One region of the Bacillus sp. AK031 genome, then DNA from elsewhere that is predicted to be linked to it. Evidence: a T-box and tRNA genes for the amino acid it is inferred to sense, from the RefSeq annotation. Region 1 holds a T-box; the other holds one or more tRNA genes.

Region 1 (16,061 bases):
TTCCTATAGCAGCCGAGCCATTGTTGTAAAGTGTATATTGCTTATTATTAAGTTTAAGGGAAGTCGGTTCTCCATCCGTTAGAAAGATGATGTATCTCTTTGAATCTCTCATACCTGAAAACTTGGATAAAGCATAGTCCAATGACTGGGTATAGTTTGTACCTCCGACACTGAAATCATATTTTTCATTACACCAAAAGATAAAACACGACATGTCCCCGTAATCCAGATTCTCGGCCATTGATTGTATTTCGCCAATGCCTTCAGTCGGTTCTACTCTTTTATTCCCATAGCTTTTATAACTTACGTCACTATCAAACGGAACAAAATAATAGTTATCCTGGCTCTGTTTATTCTGTTGGAAAAATTTAAGTGATTCTTTCAGTGCATTCTCCGCACTTGTAGCTTTTTTCACCCCGCCAAAGGAATCCTTCATTGATCCTGAAGTATCGTGGACAAATACAACATCAATTGGTTTACGTTCTTCATTAGTGGCTTGTCCCTTTGGAGCCACTTCAATATCCAGGCGTCCCTCTGCATCACTGTTGACAGGCTTAACATATTCAGTTGCACTTGGCTGTACGGAAAAGTCTATGGAAGGAGTGGCTGCTGCAGCGGCAAAGGAGGTATGTAGAATAAAACTGATAATGATAGTAAATATGATTCCTGACGAATACCTTTTTCTCAAACTCAAATTCTCCCCTCCTCATTGTCATTTATTGTCAAAAAATATTGTTAATTAGCTACTTATCTACTATTATAGCAAGCAATCCTTCCACAACATAGACCAAAGTGCTCATTTTGCGAAATTTTTACATAAAGAAACCCCGCTGTAAAAGCGGGGATCAAGAAGACTTCACATATTCAGCTACCCTGTTCCTTCCGGCCTGTTTGGCTCCGGTATACAAGGCACGGTCTGCATGCCTGATCAATGACATGCTTTCATCGGCATCCAGAGGGGCGGTTGCGACTCCGATACTGGCGGTAACCTTAATCGGAAGTGCCTTTCTTTCGGTTTCAAGATTACTGTGCAGAATAAATGGACGGTCTGCAATGGTTCTTCTTACTATCTCAGCAATGAGAAAAGCATCTTCTTTGGTGGTATCCGGAAGCAGGATGACAAATTCTTCTCCACCATATCTGGCAACCGTACCTTCATCCCCAATCAAAGTTTCCAACCGGCGGGCAAGCTCATAAAGAATTTCATTGCCGCTCTGATGCCCATAATTATCATTGACTGATTTAAAGTGGTCAATATCCAGCATGATGAGCGAGAGGAAGTTCCTGTCTCCTTTCTCCATCGCTTCAAACTCACGGGATAGAAGGTCTTCAAAATATCTGTAGTTATACAATTTGGTCAATGCGCAGCGTTCACTGTTCCGTTTTGTCGCCTCATAGTGGCGGGCATTGGCGATTGCAACGCCAAGATAGGAACACAGAATATCAACAATCATTAACTGATACTTTTTATAGGCTTTCTTTTTTGAGGATGCCAGCAGCAACACGCCTCTTACTTTTTGGTTCCTGACAATCGGGACGGAAAGAACGCTTTCCACATCTTCAGGCATGTATCCCCTTACTACTTCAGCCCAGTCTGACTTATTATGAAACAAAGCCGACTTTCCAGTTGCCCATACCAGCCCGCTGATTCCTTCATTCCTTTTTAAAGGAGGAAGGTCAATCGACTTGCTCTCATTATTTTCAACTCTTCTGAGGAGCACCAGCTCGTCGCCTTTAACGTCCAGAATATAAGCATACTCAACAGGCAGTGTTTGCAAGATTTTCTCCAGGAAGAGATGAAGCACCTCATTTACCTGCAGGCTTTCAGTAAGCTGATGACCGATCTCCACCGCCTTTTGCAAGTACTGGTTAATCTGTTCTGAAGAGTTGTAAAGTCTTAAAATCATGGCTCCTGAAATGAATGGAAGCCCGATCAGGAAGAGGGCAATCGGCCCGATTTGGTATTGAAGGTAGTAAAGGCCGAGCCCGAGTGGAAACATGATCATCATAGCGGAGAAGTCCCACTTTAGGTCTTCACCGAAAATTTTAATTTTCCGATTCAGGAAGGCATAAAACCCAATCAATAGAATCTGGTTTAGCAGAATAGAAGAGACTTGATAGATCAATGCAGGAATAAACAGAGATCCAACAGGAGAATATCCGATCTCTCCCCCTATTGCCAAATAAACTACCCCGCTGAACACAGACATCATGAAGAACATAATAGAATTCCAAGGCACACGGTAAAAATCATTTTTCCCGATTCGGAGCCTGATCATATAGGAGGTTATCGCAATTTGCATTAAAACAACTTCAAAGAAAAGGCCAAATTTCAAAAATGCCGCTAAGGATACCCACTGAATCAGCAGGATCGGGAGCCCGTTTATGACGATGGGCATCACGGATATTATGATCGTAAAAATGATGAATGCCAGCATGCTGAGCATATTAGCATTGACAGGAGGGAAGTATTGATAGGTAAAGTATAGTCCTGCAGGAACAAGAAGTGCCCACACTATCCAAACTATTGTTTCATGCGCCCTGCTGATACCCATCAAAATCCCCTCCTCTCATTAAAGTCTATTTATCTGTCATGGAACAGGAGCATTTCGCACCCCTGCCAAATTTAGTTAAAAAGTCACAAGTTTAAGAATATTTTATCAAAGTATTAACGAAATGTCATGGTAATTTTACAATTTCAGTCCATCATTGACGATCACCGGCTTAACCGCAGACAGGAAGTAGAGTGATCCGGTCACGATGAGAATTTCATTCTTTTCAGCATTGTTCATAAAGTTATTCACGTAAAGCTCCCAATCCTCCACTATATGATGATGATCCAATTGAAAATGATTTGCCAGTTCTTCAGGCGAAGCTACTCTCGGAAATTCAAATGAAGTCAAAGCTATGGATGGCACACTCTGTTCGAGCATTCCTGTCATGGGCTGCAAGTCCTTATCTTTTAAAGCTGCAAATAAGACTCGGACTTCCTTTTCTTTAAATCTGTTTTGGATTGTGTCAGTCAATGTCTGCATCCCCTCAGGGTTATGGGCTCCATCCAGGTATATCAGGGGTTCTTTATGAACCTGTTCCATTCTGCCCGGCCAATAGGCAGCAGCCAAACCATCTGCGACCGCACCCTCATCTATCTGATAAGAATACTTCTCTCTTAGAAGATGAGCTGTTTGGACAGCAAGGGCTGCATTTTCAGTTTGATGCCTTCCAATCATACTGATCTCAAAACAACTGTTTCCTGCAGTGTTTGAAAAGCCAAACTTCTCCCCTAAAGGAGAAGGACCTTTATAATCGACTTCAAATTCCCGGTTCAATAGATATAAATCAGCCTGTTTTTCATCTGCTTTTTTGATAATCACTTCTTGAGCTCCAGGGGCAGATGCTGCTGAAACGACAGGCTTTCCTTCTTTTATGATCCCTGCTTTCTCAAAGGCGATTTCTTCTATCGTATCACCGAGAAACTGAGTATGGTCTTTCCCTATATTCGTTATGACAGAAACAATCGGATCAATTACATTGGTCGAATCCAATCTTCCCCCAAGTCCAACTTCAAATAAAACAATGGAGACCGGGTTGATTCTCGCAAAATAATACAATGCCATACACGTTATGACTTCGAACTCCGACGGTCCGCCCAAATCACTTTTTTCAAGTTCTTCCGCCAAAGGAATCACGACATTGACGAGTTGGATAATCTCCTCGTCACTTATCGGCGTTCCATTCACACTGATTCTTTCATTGAATACTTCAAAATAGGGAGAAGTAAATGTCCCCGTAGTGTATCCTGCTTTTTCCAATATATTTCGCAGGTAAGTAAGTGTAGATCCCTTTCCATTCGTCCCGGCAATATGAACCGTTTGCAGCTCTTTCTCAGGATGATTCATTTTTTCCATAAGCCATTCCATCCTGCTTAATCCAGGTTTAATGCCAAGCCTTAATCTCGAATGGATCCAATTAACGGCTTCTTCATAAGTGTGTATCATTTCTGTCGCTCCTATCTAAAACCGGGACCGGTCCTAATAGACAATGAGTGAACATCATCATGGACCAGTCCCGTTGATCAGCTTTCTTATTGGCCTTTCAATTCATTTATACGAGCTTGAACTGTACTGCGTTTTTCAAGATAATCTGCTTCTTTTGCACGTTCCTCATCAACAACCTTCTGAGGCGCCTTGCTTACAAATTTTTCATTATTCAACTTGCCTTGAACTCTGGAAACTTCCTTATTCCATTTCTCTAATTCTTTCTCCAGGCGGGCAATCTCTTCTTCGATATTAATCAATCCTTCTAATGGAAGGAAGAGTTCTACACCTGTGGCAACAGCCGTCATCGCTTTATCCGGTGCCTCAATATCAGTGGATATTGTCATTTCTTCCGGATTACAGAAACGCTCGATATATGCTTTATTTTTTTCAAGCGTGTTCAGTGTTTGTTCATCCTTCGCTTTCAGAAGCAGCTTAATCTGTTTGCTCATCGGAGTGTTAACTTCTGCTCTGATATTGCGAACCGAGCGGATAATTTCGACAAGCAGCTTCATTTCTTCGGCAGCCGTTTTGTCAGTGTATTCTTCTTTTACTGACGGCCATGCTGCTGTTGTAATTGATTCGCCTTCATGCGGCAAGTTCTGCCATATTTCCTCGGTAATAAACGGCATGAATGGATGAAGGAGTCTCATTGTATTATCAAGAACGTAGGCAAGAATGGATCTTGTCGTCTTCTTGGCTGCTTCGTCTTCTCCATACAATGGAAGCTTTGCCATTTCAATATACCAGTCACAGAAATCATCCCAGATGAAGTTATAAAGATTACGGCCGACTTCTCCGAATTCATAACGGTCAGCAAGCTTTGTTACCGTTTCAATCGTTTCATTCAATCTGGTCAGGATCCACTTATCTGCCACTGATTTTTCACCAGACAAGTCAATTTCTTCATATTTCATTCCGTTCATGTTCATAAGCGCAAATCTGGAAGCATTCCAGATCTTATTCGCGAAGTTCCAAACAGATTCAACTTTCTCTGTTGAATAACGTAAATCCTGGCCTGGCGAACTTCCTGTAGATAGCATATATCTCAGCGCATCTGCTCCATATTGATCAATCACTTCCATTGGATCGACACCGTTGCCTAATGACTTACTCATTTTACGTCCGTCTTCCGCTCTAACCAGGCCATGGATCAGCACATCATCAAATGGGCGTTTTCCTGTGAACTCAAGACCTTGGAATATCATCCTTGAAACCCAGAAACCGATAATATCATAGCCTGTTACGAGGCAGTTTGTTGGGTAATAGCGCTTGAAGTCTTCTGCTTCAGTATCAGGCCAACCCATAGTGGAGAAAGGCCATAAAGCTGAACTGAACCATGTGTCCAGAACATCCTCTTCCTGTCTCCAGTTTTCAATGTCAGCAGGCTCTTCTTTGCCAACATAAATCTCGCCTGTTTCTTTGTGATACCAGGCCGGAATGCGGTGGCCCCACCAAAGCTGGCGTGAGATACACCAATCGCGGGTATTTTCCATCCAGCGCAAGTAAGATGTTTCAAAACGATCAGGGACGAAATTAACTTTCTCTTCACCGTTTTGGAGGTCGATCGCTTTATCGGCCAATGGCTGCATCTTAACAAACCATTGTGTGGAAAGGTAAGGTTCTACTACTGCATTGCTTCTTTCTGAGTGGCCAACTGAATGCATATGGTCTTCGATTTTGAAAAGAACGCCTGCTTCCTGAAGATCCTTCACAATTTGCTTGCGGCAGTCAAAGCGGTCTAAGCCCTTGTATTTGCCTGCATTAGCATTCATGCTTCCGTCTTCGTTCATAACCAGTATGCGCTCGAGGTTATGGCGATTTCCGATTTCAAAGTCGTTAGGGTCATGTGCAGGTGTAATCTTAACTGCACCGGAACCGAATTCCATATCAACATAATCATCGCCTACAATTGGAATTTCACGGCCTGTAATCGGAAGTGTTACCTTCTTGCCGATAAGGTGTTTGTAACGATCATCTTCAGGGTGAACTGCAACCGCTGTATCGCCAAGCATTGTTTCGGGGCGGGTCGTGGCAATTTCAATATGTCCGGATCCATCAGCAAGAGGGTATCTCATATGGTAGAATGCCCCTTGTACATCCTTGTGGATTACCTCGATATCAGATAGAGCTGTTTTTGTTGCCGGATCCCAGTTAATGATATATTCGCCTCTGTAAATCAAGCCTTTTTCATAAAGTGTAACGAACACTTCTTTAACCGCATCCGACAATCCTTCATCCAATGTGAACCGCTCTCTGCTGTAGTCAAGGCCAAGACCCAGCTTCGCCCACTGGGCACGGATATGTTTTGCATATTCCTCTTTCCATTTCCATGTTTCTTCAAGGAATTTTTCCCTTCCGAGATCATAGCGTGTCGTTCCTTCATTACGCAGCTTTTCTTCTACTTTTGCCTGAGTGGCAATTCCTGCATGGTCCATCCCCGGCAGCCATAACACATCGTACCCCTGCATTCTCTTCATCCGTGTCAGGATATCCTGAAGAGTTGTGTCCCAGGCGTGACCAAGGTGAAGCTTTCCTGTTACATTCGGCGGCGGGATTACGATGGTATAAGGTTCTTTCTCCTTATCGCTCTTCGCCTCAAAATACTTGCCTTCAAGCCACCACTGATAACGTCCGCTTTCAATCGACTGCGGATCATATTTGGTTGGCATGCTGATTTCATTGTTTTCCATAATCGTTTCCTCCTTAGAGTTACTGCTTTTTGGTTTCTCCCAGAAAAATAAAAAAAACTCCTCTCGTCTAAAAGGACGAGGGAGCTGATTCGCGGTACCACCTTTTTACACAGGCAGAAGAATATGCCTGGCACTTCATTGAGATAACGGCTTTAAACCGGACTCCGCTACTGTTCTTTCACGGAACCTGCTCAAGGGCGACATTCCTTTGTCTTCTCCTGGGAAATCTTTCAGCAGATGATTTCCCTCTCTTGAGGAGAGTGTCAAAGTACTCTTCCCTTTCTTTGCATTTGAAAGGTATTTACTATTATTCAATATAGTATCGGATTTCAATTCTGTTCGTCAATCATTATCGCCCATTTTTTAAAAAATAATACAAAAAACTTTTCGGACAAAATTGGAACAAAAAAATGCGCTTATACATAGAATAGAATAAATCGATTAAGGAGGACACTATTATGCGGAGAAAATACAATCCCTATACGCTCCCTCCATGGCTTCGAACGTGCCGGAATGTCTGCAAGCAGTTCAGTGTTCCGTTTTGTATATTCCAAGGAATTCGTACAATCCTTCTGCCCACCACTTTTGATGTACTTCTGTTATCCATCTTCATTTTACTGGCGGTTGCCCTTTATTTTGAATGGATCTAAAAGGAGCTTCTCCCCGCTATGAGGATGAAGCTCCTTCTTGAGTGTTCTGCTGTGCTTCTTTTTTCTTCTGTTCCCATTCTTCCCACTTCATGACAATATACTCAGTGTTCTTCAACAGCCAGTAATGATGCTGGAGCTTTTGAAGGAACTTTAATTCATTTCGTTTTTCTCTAGGGGTTTCATGATATTTTTTCACAATGGAGATCAATCCGCTTGGATAGGCCAGGTAACTCAAGAACAAAAGTTTTTCTTCATTCCTGAATGAGAAGTGGCTGCTATAGGTCATCAGCCAGTCAAAGCATTCATCGTAGGCTTTTGGGTATGTTTTAAGTGTCCTTGACAAGAATGGGAGAATATCATGGATTGGTGAGGCGATTCTCGTATTCTCAAAATTGCTGAAGTATCCCGCTCCCCGTTCATCATAGAGAAAATGTTCCGGGGAAATCTTGCCGTGTACAACCACACTTCTTACCTTTTCAAGTGTTTTGGTCTCCTCGTACCAGCTGTCAAACTTCTTTCTTGCAAATCTTAAAGCTTGCGAAGTATCTCCAAAGTACATACAGTATGAGAGCTGAAAAGGAGACATATACCATTCCTTTTCGCAAAGTTCAACATATTCTTCGAGGAAATTCTGTTCCTTCTCCCACCTGGAATTCAATGTTTCATAATGTTCCTCACGTTCCTCTTTCCCAATCTTTTGCTCTTTAGAAGAAAGAGTATGAAGCCTTGCCAGCTCACGAAAAAGTGTTTGGTGCCGTTCAAACCGGTCTTCCTTCACTTCATTGGACAGCCAGGGCATAACATAATACAATTCATTTTCATGCCAAACCGCATAACGGCCGTCAAGAGTAGGATAAATCGGCACGATCCGGTGGTAACCCGACTGAAAGAGGTGCTGTACATTCCTCACAAAGTCGACACCCGTATTGGCCGCAATCTTCTTGACCGCTAGTGTCCCTTTTTCTGTATATACCTTCTTCACCTTCCCGAAGCCCTCTATAAACCTCGGATGGACACCGTATGGTTTTAAAACAGCAGTTAAATTTTGGTCTATAGCCATTGCATTCACCTGCTTCATTTATTAAAACTGACAGCTTATTATGCTTACATAACAAGCGGAAAATCCAAATTCTGTCTTCTTTACTCCCAGCAGCAATGATCATAAATATTGCTTTAAAAAACAGAAGAGCAAGGATCAGACCCTGCTCACCACTGGTTAATTTTTATAGACAGCTTCCTCGGGAATATATAAAACCTGCCCTTCAGATACATCCTGATGCGCTTCCAGATGGTTAACGCGCAGCAATTGAGGAATCGACAATTCATATTTATCTGCGATCACCTCAAGAGTTTCACCTTGCTGGACAATACACACCTTCATTTTGGCTGCTCTTTCCTCATCCTTTCTAGCGAAAAAGTCAGTCAACGAAATCGTTTCATTTTTCTTCTTAAATAAAGGTTTTTTCTTGGCTTGAATTTCTTCTGAGGAACTGCTTTCCTCCTCGAACATCAATGACGATGATTCTTCATATTCCACCTCTTCAGCTGCTTCCGGAACTTCTTCCTCATAGCTGCCCTGTTCCCCTCTGGCATACTCGGGTTCTTCCTCCTGCTCATAGGCAAAGACAGGTGGAGAATCCTGTTGTGCTTCATAAGAAATAGGAATTACGACTTCCTCTTCTTCCTCAGGAACCTTTCGTCCTTCTACAGTGAACGGCTCATACGTATCCTCTTCACTGCCATCTTCCTCTTCTTCATAATAAACCTCAGTTTCAGAATCCGCCTCTTCTTCTCGTTCTTCTTCATACTCAAGTTCTTCCAGCTCTTCTTCTGCTTGATACTCTTCGGTTTCCTGGAAGATTTCAGCTGTCGGAGCAGCCCGGTAAACGGGTTCAATCACTTGATCTTCTGCAAGTTCAATCGGCGCATGGGCCTGCTGTTCACCATAAATGCCGGAAATGGTAAGATCAGCATTCAGCTTTAAACAGGCATTCTCAGGCACAACATAATCAAAAGAATCTACATAAACATCAATTTCATCCAGGTTGGCTATACGATTCTTCGGGATGGTTACATCAACGGGAAAGCTGTGGGAAAACTCACACTCTCCTTTTTCTCTGTGATCCACCCTTTGAACATATTTCCCGTTATGTTGGAAGTCGTACCAATTATCAGGCTCATCTTCCTCCGCTGTGTTAGACGGTAGATATTCACCTGTTAAATCCAGTGTTCCCCGGATTAATACGTATTGTTCCTGCTCTTGGATCGTTATATGGGGATCTAAAGAGATGGAAAGCAATTCTTCTACTTCCTGTCCTTTTTTAAACCAAACAGCCTCTTCCAATGAAAATCGCAAGCACGATTGTTGTTCTTGTGACAAAGAAAACTCCTCCTTTCAATTCCGTTACAAGGTATATCAATGTCATTATCAACTTATGAGGCTGAGGGGAAGAATATGAATTGATTTTAGGTAATTTAGTATTTTTGTCTTTTAGATTCAGTCTTTTAAGAATTTCTGTTGATATTTAACAGTGTAAGAGTGATTTCCGCTCCAGGCGTCCGACTCCGCGGGGCGTGCGTTGAGCCTCCTCGGCTTCGCCTGCGGGGTCTCACCTGTCACGCTAATCCCGCTGGAGGTCGCACGCCTTCCGCTCCAATCAAGAAAGTTTAAAATTCCACTTAGAAAAACAAAAAAAAACAATAGCATATAATAAAACAGCCATTAAACTCTGTCTTGAAAGGTTTAATGGATTAGTGATTATTCTTTACAAACTGCTTAAAATCAAAAAAAGACAAAGCCATTGAACGGCTTTGTCTCTGATATCATTATCCTTTAATTCTCTGAAACGCTTTTTCAGCAGCTTCGATTGTTTTTTCAATATCTTCATCTGTATGGGCTGTTGACAGGAACAGGCCTTCGAATTGAGATGGCGGGAGGAAGACACCTTCATTCGCCATTTCGCGGTAATAGGATGCAAACAGGTCAAGGTCTGAGCTTTTTGCCCCTTCATAATTCTTCACTTCATCGTTAGTGAAGAAGATGCCAATCATCGATCCGGCACGGTTGATTGTATGTGGAATATCATACTTCTCAGCTGCCGCTTTGAGGCCTTCTTCAAGTCTGTCGGCTTTTCTTTCAAACTCTTTGTAGCTTTCTGGTGTCAACTGGCTCAATGTTTCATATCCAGCTGTCATGGCAAGCGGATTTCCTGAAAGCGTTCCAGCCTGATAGATCGGACCACTTGGCGCAATTTGCTCCATGATTTCAGCTTTACCCCCATAAGCACCTACTGGAAGGCCGCCCCCGATTACTTTTCCAAGACATGTAAGATCCGGTGTTACTCCATAGTAACCTTGAGCACAGTTATAACCGACACGGAAACCAGTCATAACCTCATCGAAGATCAGCAATGCACCATGTTTCTCGGTAATTTCACGCAGAGATTCAAGGAATCCAGGCTGCGGCGGTACAACCCCCATGTTGCCAGCTACCGGTTCAACGATTAACCCGGCAATGTCTTCACCGAATTGTTCAAATGCATAGTTCAGGCTTTCTAAATCATTGTAGGGAACAGTGATTGTATTTTCAGCAACACCTGCAGGAACTCCTGGGCTGTCCGGCAGTCCCAATGTAGCCACACCTGAACCTGCTTTGATCAACAGGGAATCTCCATGGCCATGGTAGCAACCTTCAAACTTGATGATTTTGTTGCGTCCTGTGTATCCTCTCGCAAGGCGAAGGGCACTCATTGTCGCTTCTGTACCCGATGAAACCATGCGGACGATTTCAATTGACGGCACACGTTCTATCACAAGCTTGGCCAGTTTGTTTTCAACGGTTGTCGGTGCACCGAAGCTTGTACCAAGCTCGGCAACTTCTTTAATGGATTGAACGACTCTTTCATTGGTATGGCCAAGAATCAGCGGTCCCCAAGAAAGAACATAATCAATATATTCGTTTCCATCGATATCATAGATCTTGGAGCCCTTTCCTTTTTCCATGAAAATCGGATCCATATCCACTGATTTGAAAGCGCGGACAGGACTGTTCACCCCGCCTGGCATTAATGTGACTGCTTCTTTGAATGCCTGCTTTGACTGGTCATAATTGCGCATTATAAGTTCCTCCGTTTTCTTTAAAATTAGCCATCTTTCCACCTTAAAGTTGATAAAGATGTACTTTTTTAAATCTTACTGATGAGCTTATTCCCCTTTATTCCATTTAGCCGCATCTTTTGCAGCATATGTGATGATCAAGTCAGCTCCTGCTCGCTTCATGCTCGTCAGCTTTTCCATGACCATTGATTTTTCATCAACCCACCCATTTGCGGCTGCCGCTTTTATCATGGAGTATTCACCACTGACATTGTAGGCAACCACTGGTGCATTGAATTCATTTTTAATATCACGGATGATATCCAAATAAGATAAAGCCGGTTTTACAATCAGGAAATCTGCGCCTTCTTCCATATCAGACTGAGCTTCCCTAAGGGCTTCTCTTCTGTTGGCAGGATCCATCTGATACGTTCTGCGGTCACCGAATTGTGGTGAGCTGTGGGCTGCATCGCGGAAAGGTCCGTAGAAGCTGGATGAGTATTTTACTGCATATGACATTACCGGAACATCTTCAAAACCTGCTTGGTCCAATCCTTGTCTGATGGCAGCTACAAATCCATCCATCATATTGGAAGGAGCGATGATGTCAGCGCCTGCCTGTGCTTGGCTGACAGCCGTTTTGGCAAGAAGGTCAAGTGTCGGGTCGTTCAAGATTTTTCCGCCTTCTACGACTCCGCAATGACCATGGCTTGTGTATTGGCAAAGACATGTATCTGCAACAACCACCATCTCTGGATAATGCTCCTTGACTAAACGGGTTGCCTGCTGGACAATACCGTTCGCATCATACGCACTTTTACCAAGTTCATCCTTCTCTGCAGGTACACCAAATAGAATGACAGATTTAATGCCTAATTCGTTTAACTCGTCCATTTCGGCTTTTAAGTAGTCAAGTGAAATTTGATATACACCAGGCATTGAAGCTACTTCATTCTTAACTTGATCCCCTTCAACGACAAACAACGGATAAATTAAATCCTCTGTACGCAAAAAATTTTCGCGGACCATGGCTCTCATGTTTTCTGTCTGGCGCAGACGGCGGTGGCGGTTGAATTTCAAATCTTTCATTCCTTTTCCTCCTATTCTTTTATTGATACAACATAATCACTTAACTGGTCGATCATATCTTCAACTGTAAATTTCTCAGGTACAACTTCCACTGTCAAACCATATTGCTCAGCTGCTTTCATTGTTACCGGTCCGATACAGGCAACAGTCAACTTTTTCACCTTTTCCAAAAGGCCATTGTTGGTGATGATATTCATGAACCTTCTGACTGTCGAAGGACTGGTAAAGGTTAAAATTACTGATTTCCTCGCCGTTAAAAATGCGGCTAATCTTTCTGAGCTGTCTTGTGGAAAGTAAGTCTCATATGTAATCCATTCATCACAATGAATATTCTTTTCCTTAAAATAGGCTGAAATGGTAGCTTTAGCTAAATTCCCTTTAGAGATAAGAACACTGCTTACATTATTCATTACATCAGCAAACTCTTCAGCAAAATCAGCTCCTGTATATGTTTTAGGAACGAAGTCAGCTTTCACCCCAAAACTCTCCAAGGTCTCACAGGTTTTCTTGCCTACTGCAGCAAATTTCAGCCTTGATCCCTCAATAGAAATATTCTTCTCTTTCAGTTTTTCAAAAAAGAAAATCACACCATTTTTACTCGTAAAAAAAATCCATTCATAGGATGTCAGTCTTTCTAAATATGTATGTTCATTTTGATCCGTATGAGGCCGAAATGCAATGAGCGGGACAATATGGGGGATCCCCCCATATTGCCTGATCTTATCCGCCATTCCTTCTGCAGCTTTTTCTTCTCTCGTCACCAGAATATCTCTACCTGAAAGCGGTAAAGAGGACTGCATTACTGATCCAGCTCCTCTTTCACCTTATCTATAAGTGCTTTTGCACCTCTTTCAGTCAAAATAGCTGCAGCTTCTTCGCCTACTCTAATTGCATCTTTACCAGAAACCGTTTCTTTGTATATATCTTTCCCATCAGGTGAGGCCACTAGTACAGTCAGTTTAACCTCATCATTCTGTATAAGCTCAGCGTATCCAGCAATCGGTACCTGGCAGCCGCCTTCCATTTTGTGAAGGAAAGCCCGTTCAGCTGTAACTGTCTTGGTTGTTTCACTAGAAGCAAATTTGCCAAGTAATCCAAGAAGCTCTTCATCTTCTTCACGGCACTCAATGGACAATGCACCTTGCCCGACAGCCGGTACACAAATTTCAGGATCAAGGAATTCTGTTACTACGTTGGACGTCCAGCCCATACGTGAAAGGCCTGCTGCCGCTAGTATAATCGCATCATAGTCTTCAGTCTCAAGCTTTGACAATCTTGTATCAATGTTCCCACGGATCCACTTGATTTCCAAATCAGGACGCTGCGCAAGAATTTGAGCCCCTCTTCTTAGACTGCTCGTTCCTATGATGGATCCAGCAGGCAATTCGTTGAGAGGTACATGATTTTTGGAAATGAAGGCGTCACGGTGATCCTCCCTTACAGGGATACAGCCGATACGAAGACCTTCAGGCAATACAGCCGGCATGTCTTTCATGCTGTGTACAGCCATATCGATTTCTTTATCAAGCATCGCCTGTTCAATCTCTTTGACAAACAAGCCTTTTCCTCCGACCTTGGACAGAGTCACATCAAGGATTTGATCCCCTTTGGTTACAATTTCTTTCACCTCGAACTCAAAGGAAGAATCCAATTCTTTCAACTTATTAATGACCCAATTTGTTTGTGTCAATGCAAGCTTGCTTCTTCGTGAACCAACAATAATTTTTCGCATGATGAACCTCCTAAACTTATGAATACCAAAAATGAAACGATGATAGACGGCTGGCCAGCAAAAAATTAATCAATATGACCAGAAAGGCACCTACATTCCAAAGTGCCAAATTCTTACCGTATACCTCTTTACGTACTCTCAAATATAAAACCACACTATATATAATTAATAAAATGAATGAACCAATAATCTTAGGGTCATACCAGAGAAAGTCCGGAAGTTTAATAAATGCCCATTGAAGACCCAGAATCAGGCTCAATAGCAGCATCGCGACCCCAATGCTGTTTAAAATATAGGATACCTTCTCCAGTTTCGACAAATCACTGATCCGCCATAACCTCGGACCCCATTTTTTCTGTTTCAACAGTTTATACTGCAATAAATACAGCAACGAAAACACGAAAGACAGAGAAAAAGCCCCATAAGACAGTATCGCCATCGTGATATGTATCAACAGAAGCTCTGAAACGAGCTGTTCTGCCACTGCACTGGATTCAACCTGGACTGGCGCAAAGGTATGTACCGCCATGATGATGAAGCCGAGGACATTCGTGAAGAAAACTGTAAAATCTACCCGAAGCACACGATTGATGGCGAGAGACAGCGTAATCAATACCCAGGCATAAAAATAAAGCCCCTCAAAAATAGTGAGGACTGGAAATCTGCCGGTACGCATCATATAAAGAAACAAAAAGATTGTTTGAAGTACCCAAACAATCGCAAGAAGCCAGAAGGCGAACATATTCGCCTTCCGGTTTTTGTTTAAGAAATCTATGAAGTAAAAAAGAATACTGATAGCATACAGAACGATCATTAGTTCATGCAGCCTTGTCATCACTTGTTCAAACATCGGCATTAACCTCGCTTATGATTGAAAAGAAGGCGTAAGTTGAGTCGCAATTCCTGTCTTTTCTTTCCCCTTGCTCTCAAGTGCATCTGTCTGTGGCTGCAACTGTTCCTCGATGTTGAAAATTTTGATGAATAAGTCCAGTTTCTCCTGTCCGTCAGGCAGTGCTGCCAATTCCTTCACCTGGAGAATTGGATCTTTCAATAGTTGATTAATGATACTTTTAGTATGTTTGTTTAAAACTTTGCGTTCACGATCAGTCAAGTTCGGCATTTTACGTTCTATGCTCTCCATTGTCTGCCCCTGAATCACTAAAGCCTTCTCACGAAGTGCGGAAATAACCGGGACGACTCCCAGCATATTGAGCCATTCTTTAAAAGCAACAATTTCTGCTTCCACCATAATGGAAATGGTTTCAGCTGCTTTTTGCCTTTCTGCCATATTCGCTTGAACAATGCCTTCCAAGTCGTCTATATCATAAAGGAATGCACTATCAAGAGTTTCAACCGCAGGGTCGATATCTCGCGGCACCGCAATATCCACCATGAAAAGTGGACGGCCTTTTCTCATTCGTTCAACGCCGGCCATCTGTTCTTTTGTAATTACGTAGCCTTTTGCACCTGTGGAACTGATAAGAATATCAGCTTCTACTAGAGCACATTGCAGCTCTTGAAGTGTTTTTGCATGTCCATTGAACTTGTCAGCCAAAGAAACAGCCTTTTCAAAGGTACGGTTAATGACCGTTACCTTTGTAGCGCCGCTGCCGTGAAGATTTTGGATAGCCAGTTCTCCCATTTTGCCTGCACCCAGAATGAGAACATGCTTCCCGCTTAAATCACCGAAAATCTTTTTAGCAAGCTCAACAGCAGCATAGCTGACAGAAACAGCATTTGATCCGATTTCCGTCTCAGAGTGGGC
Region 2 (16,061 bases), 310 kb from region 1:
ACAAAAAAGGAAACACCGTCCCCAACTAAGTAGTTCGGTTTTGGAGTGCAAAAACACAATTTGCATCCTTAATTGAGCTGCTTTTTTATGTGAAATTGAGTACTAATATGCACCCTGATTCGCAAGGTAAAGTGCAGCCAAAACTGTCAGCCTGATTGGAAGATTAAGTGGAGGTAATGGTCCAATAAAGGGGCAGGTCAGTGTCCAAAGGAAGTCCTATCCAGTGAGGGTCAAAAATCCAAAAAATAAGGGGGAAATTTCCCCTTAAACTGCAAAACATGGCTGAGTTAGCGATAAATAAGGGGAGATTTTCCCTTTAAGTCTGGCACAACACCCCATTTTTCATGATTTTTCAATGTATAGCGGTAAATAATCCTCTTATTTTAACTATTTTTGGTGTCATTTCTTAAATAAGGGAAGTTTCTCCCCTTATTTTTATTAGCTTATGCTGATTTCCCTTGGCGCTCTTAGATGGCGGGGTAGGAATAAACAGGGCGTTTAGTTGAAGAATAACCTTTCCTCCAACAGTAAACCAGCTGCACACTTGAAATCCTTATGAAGGAGCGAACTTAACCTTAATGGACAAAATCCTTTTTGGTTTTTTTATGCCATTACGCAAGTTAATTCGCTACATAAATCGCAAGAATACAATTTATATTTCAGTGGTGTGGAAGTGTGTGCGAAACTAGATACAAAAAAAATACTTAATAGCAGTAGGAATGCTGTAAATTCAAAAAAAATAGCATACGAATAATGGTGCGAATTCGTATGCTAAAGACTTTGGATTTTTATGTTTTGTACCTCTAAAGTGAACTACTTAGTCCCCAACGGTGTTTCCTTTTTGCCTATTTCTTCTGCAGTTCCTTCCCAGCAATGCCCCAAATATCTTTGGCATATTCTTTAATGGTCCGGTCACTGGAGAAATAACCTGAACCTGCGATATTGATCAGGCTCTTCTTCAGCCATTGTTCCTTGTCAGCATAAGCTTTTCCTGCCGATTCCTGAATACTTGCGTACGATGCGAAATCCCGCAGGACAAAATATTGATCATTTTCGGCAAGCAGCGAATCAAACACCTCTTCAAAGTGATCGGCAGAATCCGGAAGCGTTCCATCAATCAGCTGGTTTACTACCTGCCTGATTCTTTCATCGTGATGGTAATACTCCATCGAATAATAGCCGCCCTCGGCATAATATTTCATAACCTCTTCTGCAGTCAATCCAAAAATGAAGATATTCTCAGGACCTGCTTTTTCGAGAATTTCAATATTGGCTCCATCCAGGGTTCCGACAGTGAGAGCGCCGTTCATCATGAATTTCATATTCCCCGTTCCCGAAGCCTCTTTGCTTGCCGTCGAGATTTGTTCACTGATATCGGCAGCAGGGATGATATCTTCAGCCAATGATACACGGTAATTCTCCATAAATACGACTTTTATCCTGCCTTTCACCACAGGGTCATTGTTGACCAGTTTCGCGACCGAATCGATCAGTTTGATGATCTTTTTGGCATAAAAATAACCAGGTGAAGCCTTTGCCCCGAAAATAAACGTTCTCGGGTGCATATCAAAGCTGGAATCTTCCCTGAATCGATTATAAAGATGAAGGATATGCAGCACATTTAACAATTGTCTTTTGTATGCATGAAGCCGTTTAATCTGTACATCAAAGATGGAGTGAGGGTCTATCTGTAAACCATTCTGTTCCATTATTTTACGTGCGAGCTGCTCTTTTTTGTGGGTCTTCACCCTTTGCAGCTCTTCGAGGAACATGCGGTCGTCAGTGAAAGATTGTAACTCTTTAAGCTTTTCAGGCTCATGTATCCAGCTGCTGCCGATTGCATTGGTCACCAGCTTGGAAAGAGGCTGGTTCGCTTTTAACAGCCACCTTCTGTGGGTGATTCCATTGGTTTTATTATTGAATTTTTCAGGATAAAATTGATAAAAAAGGTTCATTTCCCGCTTCTTTAATATTTCGGTATGTATGGCTGCCACACCGTTTACACTGAAGCTTCCTGCAATGGCCAGATGTGCCATTTTAATTTCACCATGAGAAATGATCGCCATCTGTTCGATTCGGTCCCATTCTCCCGGATATTCCGACCAGAGACTTTGGCAGAATCTCTCATTGATTTCGTTGACAATCATAAAAATCCGTGGCAGCAGCGGCTCGAAAATTCTAACCGGCCATCGCTCCAATGCCTCAGACAGAGTTGTATGATTTGTATAAGCGAATGTCTGCCTGGTAATATCCCAAGCTTCTTCCCAGCCCAAGCCGTGGTCATCCAGCAGTATCCTCATTAATTCCGGAATCGCCAATACAGGATGTGTATCATTGATATGGATGGAGATATACTCGTGGAGTTCCCGGATATCCCGCTTCTTTGCTAAATAAGACCTCAAGATGGAACGCAGGCTAGCACTCACCAAAAAGTATTGCTGTTTCAAGCGCAGCGTTTTCCCTTCATCGTGAGTGTCGTCCGGATAAAGAAATTCGGTGATCGCCTCTGTTTCCCGCTTGTGCTTCATCATATCTTTCCCGGCTTGATAGGAAGATGGTTCAGCGCTCCACAATCTCAATGTATTAACGGTGGAGGTCTGATAGCCCACAACAGGCATATCATATGGCACCGCCGTAACAGCCTCGGCATTTACATGGCGGAACTTCCAGTGTCCATTTTCTTCATAGGACTCAACCCGGCCCCAGAAAAGGACTTCAACAGCCAAATCAGGCTTGCGGACTTCCCATACATGGCCATGTCTCAGCCACTGTTCCGGCAGTTCTACTTGAAAGCCCTTGACAATCCTCTGTTCAAACAATCCATGTTTATACCTGATCCCGCATCCATGTCCCGGCAAGTCAAGGGAAGCCAGAGAATCGAGGAAACACGCCGCCAGCCTGCCTAACCCGCCATTCCCCAGGCCTGCATCGGCTTCCTCTTCTTCTATCTCATCCAAGTCGATACCCAGATCATTCAAACCCGCTTCGACAATTTCATAGATTCCCAGATTCATGAGATTTTGACGCAGCAGACGCCCGAGCAGAAATTCGATCGATAAATAATAGACCTGCTTCTGCCCGCTGAACCGGTATTGTTCATTCGTACCGATCCAATTAATACTGATGTATTCCCGGATCATATTGCCGAGAGTAAAGTATTGATCCCTTGTCGTAGATTCAGGAAATGTCTTGCCATACATCATTTCCAGCCTTTTCAGAAAGACCTCTTTAAAGTCATTTTTATCAGAAAACATGGCTCTCACTCCTGGATGAAATTTTCGCGTACAACTGATTATATTTAAAAGCGGATTGGGCCCACCCACAATCGATTCCCATAGCTTCGCGAACAATGTTCTTCCATGTTTCTTGATCGTTATAATAGAAGGATAATGCACGTTTTAAGGTGTAAAGCATGTCGTGGGCGTTAAAGTTCCTGAACGAAAACCCATGTCCTTCTTTTGTTATTTCATTGTATGACTTTACTGAATCATTCAGTCCGCCGGTTTCTCTTACGAGGGGAAGGGTTCCATATCTTAATGCAATCATCTGTCCAAGCCCACATGGCTCGAATTTTGAAGGCATGAGAAACAAATCAGAACCAGCATAAATTTGTTTTGCAAGGTCTTCATTGAAACCGATCGTTACTCTTAGCTTTTGAGGGTAGATGGCAGCCATTTCTTTGAAAAATTGTTCAAACTCCTGGTCGCCGGTTCCCAATAGGATGAATTGCAGATTTTCCTGCATCATCTCATGAAATACGCCTTTTACAAGATCAAGGCCTTTTTGCTTTGTTAATCTTGAAACAATTGAGACGACCGGTATGCCAGGATTTTGCTCTAAGCCGAACTTTTTCTGCAGGCCAGCCTTATTCACTTTCTTTCCTTCTAAATCATCTTTACTATAAGGGACAAGCTCTTCGCCTGCCTCAGGGGAATAATACGTATCATCAATGCCATTAAGGATTCCTTGGAGGCTTGCAACCCGGGCACGCAAAACCCCTTCCATTTTTTCTCCGTAATAAGGAGTCAGGATTTCATCCCTGTACGTAGGGCTCACGGTTGTAATATAGTCACTCGATAGGAGTGCCGCTTTCATGAAATTCATATTTCCGTAGAACTCCAGCTGCTCCGGATGAAAATAAGATTCTTCGATTCCCAGCAGCCCTGTCATGACTTCCTTTGGGAAGATACCCTGAAATTGCAGGTTGTGTATCGTAAATATCGTTTTGATGAAGCTGTAGCCTTTTCTCCATTGATACTGAGTGCGCAGCATAAACGGAATCATGGCTGTATGCCAATCGTGGCAGTGAAGAATATCAGGCTCATATTCCATGTGCGCCAAGCTCTCCAGAACGGCCTTGGTAAAATAGGAGAAGCGTTCTCCATCATCCCAATAGCCGTAGAGCCCTTCACGTTTAAAATAGTATTCATTATCAATAAAATAGAACGTGACCCCATCCAGCTCTAGTGACTCGATTCCGCAATACTGTTCCCGCCAGCCGATCGATACGGAAAAATCGCACACTTTCTTCATTCTTGTTTTATACTCGTTCGCGATGGACTGGTATTTTGGGAGAATAACACGAACATCCGTACCAAGGCTCTTCAGTTCTTTAGGAAGAGAACCTGCTACGTCCGCCAGACCGCCTGATTTTATAAAAGGGACACATTCCGAGACAACAAATAATACTTTCACGAGTTCATCAACGCTCCTTGAATCATACCTTTTCTGATAACCACCGGATTATCCGGTGTTCCGACAAGCTTCACATTATCTTCTATCTTCACATCTTTGTCCAGAATGACGTATTCTAAAACACAATTTTTTCCGACTTGGCTTTTTTGCATAATAATACTGTTGGAAATGGATGTGCCCTTTGCAATTCTAACACCGCGGAAGATCGTACTTTCCTTTACATCACCTTCAATGAAGCAGCCGTTTGCGATGATTGAATTTTTCACCATCGCTCCTTTCTGGTATCTTGTCGGCGGTTCATCTTTCACTTTCGTCAGCACTGGATATTCTTTACGGAAGAGCTGCTTCCAGCATTCTTCCTTCAAAAGATTCAAGCTGGCTTTAAAGTAACTTTGGATGCACTCGATCCTTTCAACATACCCCAGGTATTCATAATCACAGACAGTATAATTGCCGGACTGGTCTTCAACTACATCTTTCATGCAGGTGTACCCGGTATCCTGGCGTTTCTCGATTAACTCGATCAGCAGTTCAGTTTTCATGAGATAAACTTCCATGGATTTGTTTTCATGGTTCATCTTCGTAATATCACAGCCTGTTTCCATATGGCGTTTGAGAAGAGGCTTAAAGTCAGTCGTAAAGATGGTATTACAGTTGCTGATCAAGGCGTATTCCTGCTTGCTTCTGTAAAAGTAATCCATGTGATGAGCAAAATGATTGAATGAACCCATTCCGTCATCCATTGAATCGATGGCTGGTGCCGGGAAGAAGAATAACCCATCCCTTTTTCTGTTCAGATCCCAGTTCTTCCCGGAACCTAAATGGTCCATTAAAGAGCGGTATTGGTACTTCGGAAAGATGGCGACACTATGAATCGCTGAGTTCACCATATTGGAAAGAATAAAGTCAATCAACCTGTATCTGCCGGCAATCGGTACAGCTGCCAATGATCGATTCAACAATAAATCCTCAAGAGATTGATGGTAAGTGGTTGCGTCAATTACTCCAAGCATTGAGTTTTTCAATGAGTTATCCCCCTGTCACATAGATGAAATTTTTATTGTACTTCCTCTTCTTCCATAATTGATGCCAGGAACGTTTCTGTCACCAATATGACCTCATCAGTACCCTCTTCAGGAATAATGCAGATTCCATCTGGAATGCGGACATTCGGAGGTACAATCACTTTTTCCAAATAAGCGCCTTTGCCCACTACTGCATCCGGCATGATGACCGATTGTTTAATATGTGCACCTGACTCGACTCTCGTTCCCTGGAAAAGAACAGAGTGATCGACGATGCCTTCTATATAACAGCCTTCATTAATTAATGAACCTTCCACAACGGCATTCTCCGAAATATATTGAGGAGGCTGGTTGGGATTCACCGAATAGATTCTCCATTCCTGGTCAAACAGGTTAAGGTCACATTCATCGTCCAATAAATCCATATTCGCTTCCCAAAGACTTTTGACCGTTCCTACATCTTTCCAATAGCCTTTAAAAGGATAAGCCATCAGTTTCTTCTTCTCATCAAGGAGCAGCGGAATTACATCCTTCCCAAAATCATGGGTGGAATCAGGGTTTCGGTCATCCATCTCAAGGTATTCCTTCAAAAGAGACCAGTTGAAAATATAAATCCCCATGGACGCCAGGTTATTCTTTGGAAATTGTGGTTTTTCATCAAACTCTGTGACTCTCATATCCTCTGAAGTGTTCATAATGCCGAACCTGCTGGCCTCATCCCATGGGACTTCAAGTACAGAGATGGTCACATCCGCTTTTTTGCTGATATGGTAATCAAGCATTTTTTCATAATCCATTTTATAAATGTGGTCTCCTGAGAGAATGAGAACATACTCCGGGTCAAACTGTTCAATATAATTCAGGTTTTGGAAAATTGCACTCGCTGTACCTGTATACCAGCGCACTTCTGATGATTCAGCATAAGGAGGCAAAACAGTCACTCCCCCGCTCTTCCTATCAAGATCCCAGGCGCTTCCGATTCCTATGTATGAGTTCAACAATAGCGGCTGATATTGAGTCAGTACCCCGACTGTTTCGATACCGGAATTCGTACAGTTACTCAAAGTAAAATCGATGATGCGGTATTTCCCTCCAAACGGTACAGCGGGTTTTGCCAGGCTTTTAGTCAGTGAACTTAACCTGCTTCCCTTCCCTCCTGCTAACAACATTGCGACACAGCTTGCTTTTCCCATATTTAATGCGCTCCTTCCGTTGATGAATTGGTCTTAAATATACTGCAGCATATGGTGGAATGGTCATTTCCACATAACATGGCTTTCCATGCCAGCCCTCATTGGTTACCTTCAAAACATCCGGGTTGATTTGATTGGATCCTCCATAACGTTCATGGTCACTGTTCCAAATCTCTCTGTAGCCGTCTGCCTTCAACACCCCTACTTTGTAATGGTGATATACATGGGGACTGAAGTTACAGACCACCATCAGATGCTCCTCAGGGTCAACGCCTTTTCTAATGAAGGAAAAAATCTGCTGGGAAGCGTTATTCACATCCACCCATTCAAAGCCTTCTGACCGGTGATCCTGCTGGTATAACGAAGGCGACTTTTTATATAAATGCAAAAGCTCTTTAAGATATGTGTTAAACTTTTGGTGTTTTTCAAAATTCATCAAATGCCAGTCAATCTCCTCAAGGTCCTTCCACTCAGAGAACGGAGCAACCTCAGTGCCCATAAACAGTAATTTCTTACCTGGATGGGCCGTCATGAATCCAAGCAGAAGACGAAGCTGCGCAAACTTCTGCCAGTAGTCGCCTGGCATCTTATCAAGCAGCGACTTCTTCCCATGTACCACTTCATCATGTGAAAACGGCAGGATGAAATTTTCTGTAAAAGCATAGAGCAGGGAAAAGGTGATCAACGAATGTTTATCCTGCCTCTCTGAATGATGTGTCTCCATGTATTTCAATACATCATTCATCCAGCCCATATTCCATTTGTAATTGAACCCAAGGCCCCCATAATGGACAGGAGAAGTCACCTGCGGCCAATCTGTTGAATCTTCCGCAATCATTAATGCATGCGGATCAAAATCAAACACTGATTTGTTCAGCTTTTTCATAAAAGCAATGCCTTCATGATTGACACTGGTTTGAGCCTGGTTTGCTCTATAGATAATGTTAGCGACTGCATCCACCCGAAAACCATCAAGATGATATTCTTCCATCCAAAACCTTGCACTGGAAATCAGAAAACTTTGGACTTCTCCTTTACCAAGGTCAAAATTCGCTGTCCCCCAAGTATAATTCTCCCGATCGCGTTCCTCGGCATAGTCATACATGAACGAACCATCAAAGCGGTAAAGGCCGTGTGCATCCTTACAAAAATGGCCAGGCACCCAATCCAAAAGAACTCCAAGTCCATTGACATGGCATTCATTGATGAAGTACTTAAAGTCCTCCGGGGAACCATAACGGCTTGTAGGAGCAAAATAACCTGTTCCCTGGTATCCCCATGATCGATCATAAGGATGTTCAATTACCGGAAGAAGCTCAATATGAGTAAAGCCGTGCTCAACTGCATGAGGAACAATTGCAGCAGCCATTTCCTTATAGCTCAAAAACTCCCCATCCTTCTTCCGCCAGGTACCAAGATGAACTTCATAAATGGACATGGGCTGGTCATAAGGAGGAATTTCACTCTTCTTAACCAGCCAATCTTCATCCCTCCATTCAAATCCCTTCAAGTCATAGACTATACTAGCGGTGTTAGGACGCAGTTCATTGTAAAAGGAAAAAGGATCGCTCTTCAACAGGATTTCCCCAGTCACGGCAACGATCTCATATTTATACGCGGCCCCTTGAAGATCTTCATCAATCTCCAGAAACCAAATTCCTTCTTTATTCAATTTCTCACATTGAAATTCCCGGCTGTTCCAATCATTAAAACTGCCTGCAACACCCACAGACACAGCCTCAGGTGCCCAAACACAAAATGAGGTCATAAATCGGCCGTTCCTGAAAATACGGTGAGCGCCAAACATACGATGCGCTTCATATAAATTCCCTTCATGGAATAAATGGATATTAAAATCGGTAGGAATCACGGCATTCATCTCTTTCACCTGCAGTTAAATTTAAAAGTTTAGTCTATCTTATACTAAACTTTCGCCTATGCAGAGAGATTCCCTCCATTTACTTTTCGTAAAATACCGACACAATCCTCAGATGAAAGCGGTTGCCTTGTAATGCAGCAGATAAACCGGAGTGAGAAATACAAGAAAATGTCGGAGTTTGTAGAAATATCCTTTAGTTGAAAAGCTGCTCAGGTGGAATATTTTCAACTTATGAAGAGGTGGTTTGAGGTGGCTAAGAGGATAGATTAATCTATTTTTTGTCTTTAAGCCTTTATAGACACTTAACTTATGGTTGCTGCATTCTATATGTTCTTTGAACACTTTTAGGGACACTTAGTTTCTAGTTCCTGATGCTATATGTCCTTAGAGCGCTCCTAGGGACACTTAGTTTCTAGTTCCTGATGCTATATGTCCTTAGAGCGCTCTTAGGGACACTTAGCTTCTGGGCCCTGGTTCTATATGTCTTTAGAGCGCTTTTAGAAACATTTAGTTTCTTGTTCCTGATGCTATATGTCTTTAGAGCGCTCTTAGGGACACTTAGTTTCTGGTGACTGCTTCTATATGTCTTTAGGGCGCTCTTAGGGACACTTAATTTCTGATGACTGCTTCTATATGTCTTTAGAGCGCTCTTAGGGACACTTAATTTCTGCTGGCTGCTTCTATATGTCTTTAGAGCGCTCTTAGGTGACAATTAGCTTCTGGTGGCTAGGTCTATATGTCTTTAGGCACTCTTAGGGACTCTATTTGTCCTAAATTTGCTTCTAGAGAATTTGAAGTGTCAGAGAAATTTTTATTGAGACACTGGCTCCAGTAATTATGGATATCTTTAGACCGCTATAACGGCATATTGATTTCAACTTGTTGGTCTCACTCCATTTTTACAACAATAAAGTAGGCCAGTAGGAAATAAACTATTTTATAGCACAAAAAAAAGACTATCTACTTAGATAGTCTTTTAAGTAATGACCCATACGGGATTCGAACCCGTGTTACCGCCGTGAAAGGGCGGTGTCTTAACCGCTTGACCAATGGGCCGTATTGAGATGGCGGAGAAGGAGGGATTTGAACCCTCGCGCCAGTTGCCCGACCTACACCCTTAGCAGGGGCGCCTCTTCAGCCACTTGAGTACTTCTCCGTGTGAATGGCTCCGCAGGCAGGACTCGAACCTGCGACCGATCGGTTAACAGCCGATAGCTCTACCACTGAGCTACTGCGGAATAATACCATGGTGGGCCTAAGTGGACTCGAACCACCGACCTCACGCTTATCAGGCGTGCGCTCTAACCAGCTGAGCTATAGGCCCATGGAGCGGGTGAAGGGAATCGAACCCTCATCATCAGCTTGGAAGGCTGAGGTTTTACCACTAAACTACACCCGCAAAACTTAATGGGGCGACTGATGGGAATCGAACCCACGAATGTCGGAACCACAATCCGATGCGTTAACCACTTCGCCACAATCGCCATAAGTTACTATATTAAAATTAAAATGGTGGCTCAGGACGGAATCGAACCGCCGACACATGGATTTTCAGTCCATTGCTCTACCAACTGAGCTACTGAGCCATAATGGTTTCGGCTTCCGCTAAGCTGCAAATCACTTTGTCAGCGTCTTCTGGGATTTTTGACGATAGTCAAAATATCCAACCTTTAGCGAAACCCTCTTAGTTTGAACTAAGATAAATTGTATAAAAATGGCGGTCCGGACGGGACTCGAACCCGCGACCTCCTGCGTGACAGGCAGGCATTCTAACCAACTGAACTACCGGACCAAGTTTTTTGCTTTTGGCAAAATAAACTTCATTAATTTTGACGCCAGTCAAAATATCTATCCTTTAAAAGGAAAAGGTAAATATTTAGGATTGACGCCAGAAAATTGTATTGCGGGAGCAGGATTTGAACCTGCGACCTTCGGGTTATGAGCCCGACGAGCTACCGAACTGCTCCATCCCGCGACGATAAAAAGGAAATATGGCGGAGGAAGAGGGATTCGAACCCCCGCGGGCTTTAACACCCCTGTCGGTTTTCAAGACCGATCCCTTCAGCCGGACTTGGGTATTCCTCCGTATGAATCAATAATAATGGTGGACCTTGCAGGACTCGAACCTGCGACCGGACGGTTATGAGCCGTCTGCTCTAACCAACTGAGCTAAAGGTCCGTAAAGTAGCGGCGGAGGGGATCGAACCCCCGACCTCACGGGTATGAACCGTACGCTCTAGCCAGCTGAGCTACACCGCCATGATATTGAAAGTGTATCGCTTCCAGTTTCACAAAAGTTTTCATTGCTTCGCTACGCTGCGCGACATTTTCAGAAGTTTATCTACTAAGTTTCGTAAAAAAACCAAGTGGAGCCTAGCGGGATCGAACCGCTGACCTCCTGCGTGCAAAGCAGGCGCTCTCCCAGCTGAGCTAAGGCCCCATAATGTTAATTTTGAAGTGGTCGGGAAGACAGGATTTGAACCTGCGACCCCTTGGTCCCAAACCAAGTGCTCTACCAAGCTGAGCTACTCCCCGCAATGTGTTAATATGGCGCGCCCGAGAGGAGTCGAACCCCTAACCTTTTGATCCGTAGTCAAACGCTCTATCCAATTGAGCTACGGGCGCATATGATAAAATCTCTGGTGCCGAGGACCGGAATCGAACCGGTACGGTAGTCACCTACCGCAGGATTTTAAGTCCTGTGCGTCTGCCAGTTCCGCCACCCCGGCAGGAACTCATATGGAGCGGAAGACGGGATTCGAACCCGCGACCCCCACCTTGGCAAGGTGGTGTTCTACCACTGAACTACTTCCGCAATATGGTGCGGGTGAAGGGACTTGAACCCCCACGCCTTGCGGCGCCAGATCCTAAGTCTGGTGCGTCTGCCAATTCCGCCACACCCGCATAATGATAGTTATTTTGCAGTGCAAAAAACTATGGTGAGCCATGAAGGACTCGAACCTTCGACCCTCTGATTAAAAGTCAGATGCTCTACCAACTGAGCTAATGGCTCGTACTAATTAAAAGTGGTGCCGGCAAGAGGACTTGAACCCCCAACCTACTGATTACAAGTCAGTTGCTCTACCAGTTGAGCTACACCGGCAGGTGTTTTTGTCTCACAAGGAACAATTATACTAGGTTTTAAATCTGATTTCAATGTTACTTTTTGGTATATTTTTTAACTCCGCTTCGCTTCGTAAAAAAATCATGGTGGAGGATGACGGGATCGAACCGCCGACCCTCTGCTTGTAAGGCAGATGCTCTCCCAGCTGAGCTAATCCTCCATTATAAAGCCTGGCGACGTCCTACTCTCACAGGGGGAGATCCCCCAACTACCATCGGCGCTGAAGAGCTTAACTTCCGTGTTCGGCATGGGAACGGGTGTGACCTCTTCGCCTTAATCACCAGACATTGTCTTTTTAAGGACAAGTATTATTATAACGAGTTATTTATTTTTTTCAAGTGTTTTTTGAAAAAAATTATTCACTCAAAACTAGATAAAGTTATGAAGAAAAGAAAGTATTCCGAGTTTCGCTATAATTGTGGTTAAGTCCTCGATCGATTAGTATCTGTCAGCTGCACGTGTCGCCACGCTTCCACCTCAGACCTATCTACCTGATCATCTTTCAGGGATCTTACTCACATAAAGTGATGGGAAATCTCATCTCGAGGGGGGCTTCATGCTTAGATGCTTTCAGCACTTATCCCTTCCGCACATAGCTACCCAGCGATGCCTTTGGCAAGACAACTGGTACACCAGCGGTGCGTCCATCCCGGTCCTCTCGTACTAAGGACAGCTCCTCTCAAATTTCCTGCGCCCACGACGGATAGGGACCGAACTGTCTCACGACGTTCTGAACCCAGCTCGCGTACCGCTTTAATGGGCGAACAGCCCAACCCTTGGGACCGACTACAGCCCCAGGATGCGATGAGCCGACATCGAGGTGCCAAACCTCCCCGTCGATGTGGACTCTTGGGGGAGATAAGCCTGTTATCCCCGGGGTAGCTTTTATCCGTTGAGCGATGGCCCTTCCATGCGGAACCACCGGATCACTAAGCCCGACTTTCGTCCCTGCTCGACTTGTAGGTCTCGCAGTCAAGCTCCCTTGTGCCTTTACACTCTGCGAATGATTTCCAACCATTCTGAGGGAACCTTTGGGCGCCTCCGTTACTCTTTAGGAGGCGACCGCCCCAGTCAAACTGCCCACCTGACACTGTCTCCCACCCCGATCAGGGGCGAGGGTTAGAAGTTCAACACAGCCAGGGTAGTATCCCACCAGCGCCTCCACCGAAGCTGGCGCTCCGGTTTCCAAGGCTCCTACCTATCCTGTACAAGCTGTGCCAAAATTCAATATCAGGCTACAGTAAAGCTCCACGGGGTCTTTCCGTCCTGTCGCGGGTAACCTGCATCTTCACAGGTACTATAATTTCACCGAGTCTCTCGTTGAGACAGTGCCCAGATCGTTGCGCCTTTCGTGCGGGTCGGAACTTACCCGACAAGGAATTTCGCTACCTTAGGACCGTTATAGTTACGGCCGCCGTTTACTGGGGCTTCGGTTCGCACCTTCGCTTGCGCTAAGCACTCCCCTTAACCTTCCAGCACCGGGCAGGCGTCAGCCCCTATACTTCGCCTTACGGCTTCGCAGAGACCTGTGTTTTTGCTAAACAGTCGCCTGGGCCTATTCACTGCGGCTCTCTCGGGCTTGCACCCTAACAGAGCACCCCTTCTCCCGAAGTTACGGGGTCATTTTGCCGAGTTCCTTAACGAGAGTTCTCTCGCTCACCTTAGGATTCTCTCCTCGCCTACCTGTGTCGGTTTGCGGTACGGGCACCTTTTTCCTCGCTAGAGGCTTTTCTTGGCAGTGTGGAATCAGGAACTTCGGTACTATATTTCCCTCGCTATCACAGCTCAGCCTTCACGGTGACGGGATTTGCCTCATCACCAGCCTAACTGCTTAGACGCGCATATCCAGCAGCGCGCTTACCCTATCCTCCTGCGTCCCCCCATTGCTCAAACGGAAAAGAGGTGGTACAGGAATATCAACCTGTTGTCCATCGCCTACGCCTTTCGGCCTCGGCTTAGGTCCCGACTAACCCTGAGCGGACGAGCCTTCCTCAGGAAACCTTAGGCATTCGGTGGACAGGATTCTCACCTGTCTTTCGCTACTCATACCGGCATTCTCACTTCTAAGCGCTCCACCAGTCCTTACGGTCCAGCTTCTCAGCCCTTAGAACGCTCTCCTACCACTGACACCAAATGGTGTCAATCCACAGCTTCGGTGATACGTTTAGCCCCGGTACATTTTCGGCGCAGAGTCACTCGACCAGTGAGCTATTACGCACTCTTTAAATGGTGGCTGCTTCTAAGCCAACATCCTGGTTGTCTAAGCAACTCCACATCCTTTTCCACTTAACGTATACTTTGGGACCTTAGCTGGTGGTCTGGGCTGTTTCCCTTTCGACTACGGATCTTATCACTCGCAGTCTGACTCCCATGGATAAGTCTTTGGCATTCGGAGTTTGTCTGAATTCGGTAACCCGATGAGGGCCCCTAGTCCAAACAGTGCTCTACCTCCAAGACTCTTACTACATGAGGCTAGCCCTAAAGCTATTTCGGAGAGAACCAGCTATCTCCAAGTTCGATTGGAATTTCTCCGCTACCCACACCTCATCCCCGCACTTTTCAACGTGCGTGGGTTCGGGCCTCCATTCAGTGTTACCTGAACTTCACCCTGGACATGGGTAGATCACCTGGTTTCGGGTCTACGACCACATACTCATTCGCCCTATTCAGACTCGCTTTCGCTGCGGCTCCGTCTTTCCGACTTAACCTTGCATGGGATCGTAACTCGCCGGTTCATTCTACAAAAGGCACGCCATCACCCGTTAACGGGCTCTGACTACTTGTAGGCACACGGTTTCAGGTTCTATTTCACTCCCCTTCCGGGGTGCTTTTCACCTTTCCCTCACGGTACTGGTTCACTATCGGTCACTAGGGAGTATTTAGCCTTGGGAGATGGTCCTCCCAGCTTCCGACGGGATTTCACGTGTCCCGCCGTACTCAGGATCCACTCAAGAGGGAACGAAGTTTCGACTACAGGGTTATTACCTTCTGTGACGAGCCTTTCCAGACTTCTTCGTCTACTTCGTTCCTTTGTAACTCCGTATAGAGTGTCCTACAACCCCAAGAGGCAAGCCTCTTGGTTTGGGCTAATCCCGTTTCGCTCGCCGCTACTCAGGGAATCGCGTTTGCTTTCTCTTCCTCCGGGTACTTAGATGTTTCAGTTCCCCGGGTCTGCCTTCCATACTCTATGTATTCAAGTATGGATACTGCACCATTACGTGCAGTGGGTTCCCCCATTCGGAAATCTCCGGATCAAAGCTTACTTACAGCTCCCCGAAGCATATCGGTGTTAGTCCCGTCCTTCATCGGCTCCTAGTGCCAAGGCATCCACCGTGCGCCCTTTCTAACTTAACCAAACGGTTAATCAAACAATATCTCATAAGAGATATCCTAAAATGGCGAATTCTCGGTTCTTTCTTGACTTTCTTCATATATCTTTATCTAGTTTTCAAAGAACAATGTTTGATGGTCATCACTTATCAAAGGAGCTTTTAAAGCTTCGCTTCGCTGCGCGATGTTAATGAGGGTTATTTTGCTGTCGCAAAAAACCTAATTAAACCATCAAAACTGAACAAAACAAAATCAAATCGTCACGTCTCATATATCCTTAGAAAGGAGGTGATCCAGCCGCACCTTCCGATACGGCTACCTTGTTACGACTTCACCCCAATCATCTGTCCCACCTTAGGCGGCTGGCTCCAAAAGGTTACCTCACCGACTTCGGGTGTTACAAACTCTCGTGGTGTGACGGGCGGTGTGTACAAGGCCCGGGAACGTATTCACCGCGGCATGCTGATCCGCGATTACTAGCGATTCCAGCTTCATGCAGGCGAGTTGCAGCCTGCAATCCGAACTGAGAACGGTTTTATGGGATTTGCTAAACCTCGCGGTCTTGCTGCCCTTTGTACCGTCCATTGTAGCACGTGTGTAGCCCAGGTCATAAGGGGCATGATGATTTGACGTCATCCCCACCTTCCTCCGGTTTGTCACCGGCAGTCATCTTAGAGTGCCCAACTGAATGCTGGCAACTAAGATCAAGGGTTGCGCTCGTTGCGGGACTTAACCCAACATCTCACGACACGAGCTGACGACAACCATGCACCACCTGTCACTCTGTCCCCCGAAGGGGAAAGCCCTATCTCTAG

Evidence for each region. The T-box of region 1 lies ahead of M1E09_RS05555 (valine--tRNA ligase). A T-box ahead of a tRNA ligase gene usually reads a tRNA of that ligase, here a tRNA-Val.
Region 2: it has a tRNA-Val gene. The T-box ahead of M1E09_RS05555 (valine--tRNA ligase) is inferred to sense a tRNA for this amino acid. The anticodon was not compared.

The regions. Positions count from the first base shown of each region.
Region 1 is NZ_CP096424.1:1,109,511-1,125,571, reverse strand. Features, by position in the region: gene M1E09_RS05570 (vWA domain-containing protein) at 1-694, opposite strand, end outside; gene M1E09_RS05565 (diguanylate cyclase) at 846-2,555, opposite strand; gene M1E09_RS05560 (bifunctional folylpolyglutamate synthase/dihydrofolate synthase) at 2,691-3,998, opposite strand; gene M1E09_RS05555 (valine--tRNA ligase) at 4,085-6,730, opposite strand; T-box leader at 6,799-7,024, opposite strand; gene M1E09_RS05550 (hypothetical protein) at 7,189-7,380, shown strand; gene ysxE (spore coat protein YsxE) at 7,397-8,440, opposite strand; gene spoVID (stage VI sporulation protein D) at 8,597-9,760, opposite strand; gene hemL (glutamate-1-semialdehyde 2,1-aminomutase) at 10,207-11,496, opposite strand; gene hemB (porphobilinogen synthase) at 11,584-12,564, opposite strand; gene M1E09_RS05525 (uroporphyrinogen-III synthase) at 12,576-13,364, opposite strand; gene hemC (hydroxymethylbilane synthase) at 13,364-14,296, opposite strand; gene ccsA (cytochrome c biogenesis protein CcsA) at 14,313-15,146, opposite strand; gene hemA (glutamyl-tRNA reductase) at 15,162-16,061, opposite strand, start outside.
Region 2 is NZ_CP096424.1:801,296-817,356, reverse strand. Features, by position in the region: gene M1E09_RS03980 (glycogen/starch/alpha-glucan phosphorylase) at 846-3,254, opposite strand; gene glgA (glycogen synthase GlgA) at 3,244-4,695, opposite strand; gene M1E09_RS03970 (GlgC family sugar phosphate nucleotidyltransferase) at 4,692-5,720, opposite strand; gene M1E09_RS03965 (glucose-1-phosphate adenylyltransferase) at 5,753-6,913, opposite strand; gene glgB (1,4-alpha-glucan branching enzyme) at 6,843-8,792, opposite strand; tRNA gene M1E09_RS03955 (tRNA-Glu) at 9,777-9,848, opposite strand; tRNA gene M1E09_RS03950 (tRNA-Ser) at 9,858-9,948, opposite strand; tRNA gene M1E09_RS03945 (tRNA-Asn) at 9,956-10,030, opposite strand; tRNA gene M1E09_RS03940 (tRNA-Ile) at 10,040-10,116, opposite strand; tRNA gene M1E09_RS03935 (tRNA-Gly) at 10,118-10,191, opposite strand; tRNA gene M1E09_RS03930 (tRNA-His) at 10,201-10,276, opposite strand; tRNA gene M1E09_RS03925 (tRNA-Phe) at 10,303-10,378, opposite strand; tRNA gene M1E09_RS03920 (tRNA-Asp) at 10,508-10,584, opposite strand; tRNA gene M1E09_RS03915 (tRNA-Met) at 10,694-10,767, opposite strand; tRNA gene M1E09_RS03910 (tRNA-Ser) at 10,785-10,877, opposite strand; tRNA gene M1E09_RS03905 (tRNA-Ile) at 10,895-10,971, opposite strand; tRNA gene M1E09_RS03900 (tRNA-Met) at 10,978-11,051, opposite strand; tRNA gene M1E09_RS03895 (tRNA-Ala) at 11,160-11,232, opposite strand; tRNA gene M1E09_RS03890 (tRNA-Pro) at 11,251-11,327, opposite strand; tRNA gene M1E09_RS03885 (tRNA-Arg) at 11,341-11,417, opposite strand; tRNA gene M1E09_RS03880 (tRNA-Leu) at 11,433-11,521, opposite strand; tRNA gene M1E09_RS03875 (tRNA-Gly) at 11,533-11,607, opposite strand; tRNA gene M1E09_RS03870 (tRNA-Leu) at 11,612-11,696, opposite strand; tRNA gene M1E09_RS03865 (tRNA-Lys) at 11,730-11,805, opposite strand; tRNA gene M1E09_RS03860 (tRNA-Thr) at 11,820-11,895, opposite strand; tRNA gene M1E09_RS03855 (tRNA-Val) at 12,001-12,076, opposite strand; rRNA gene rrf (5S ribosomal RNA) at 12,085-12,201, opposite strand; rRNA gene M1E09_RS03845 (23S ribosomal RNA) at 12,335-15,270, opposite strand; rRNA gene M1E09_RS03840 (16S ribosomal RNA) at 15,528-16,061, opposite strand, start outside.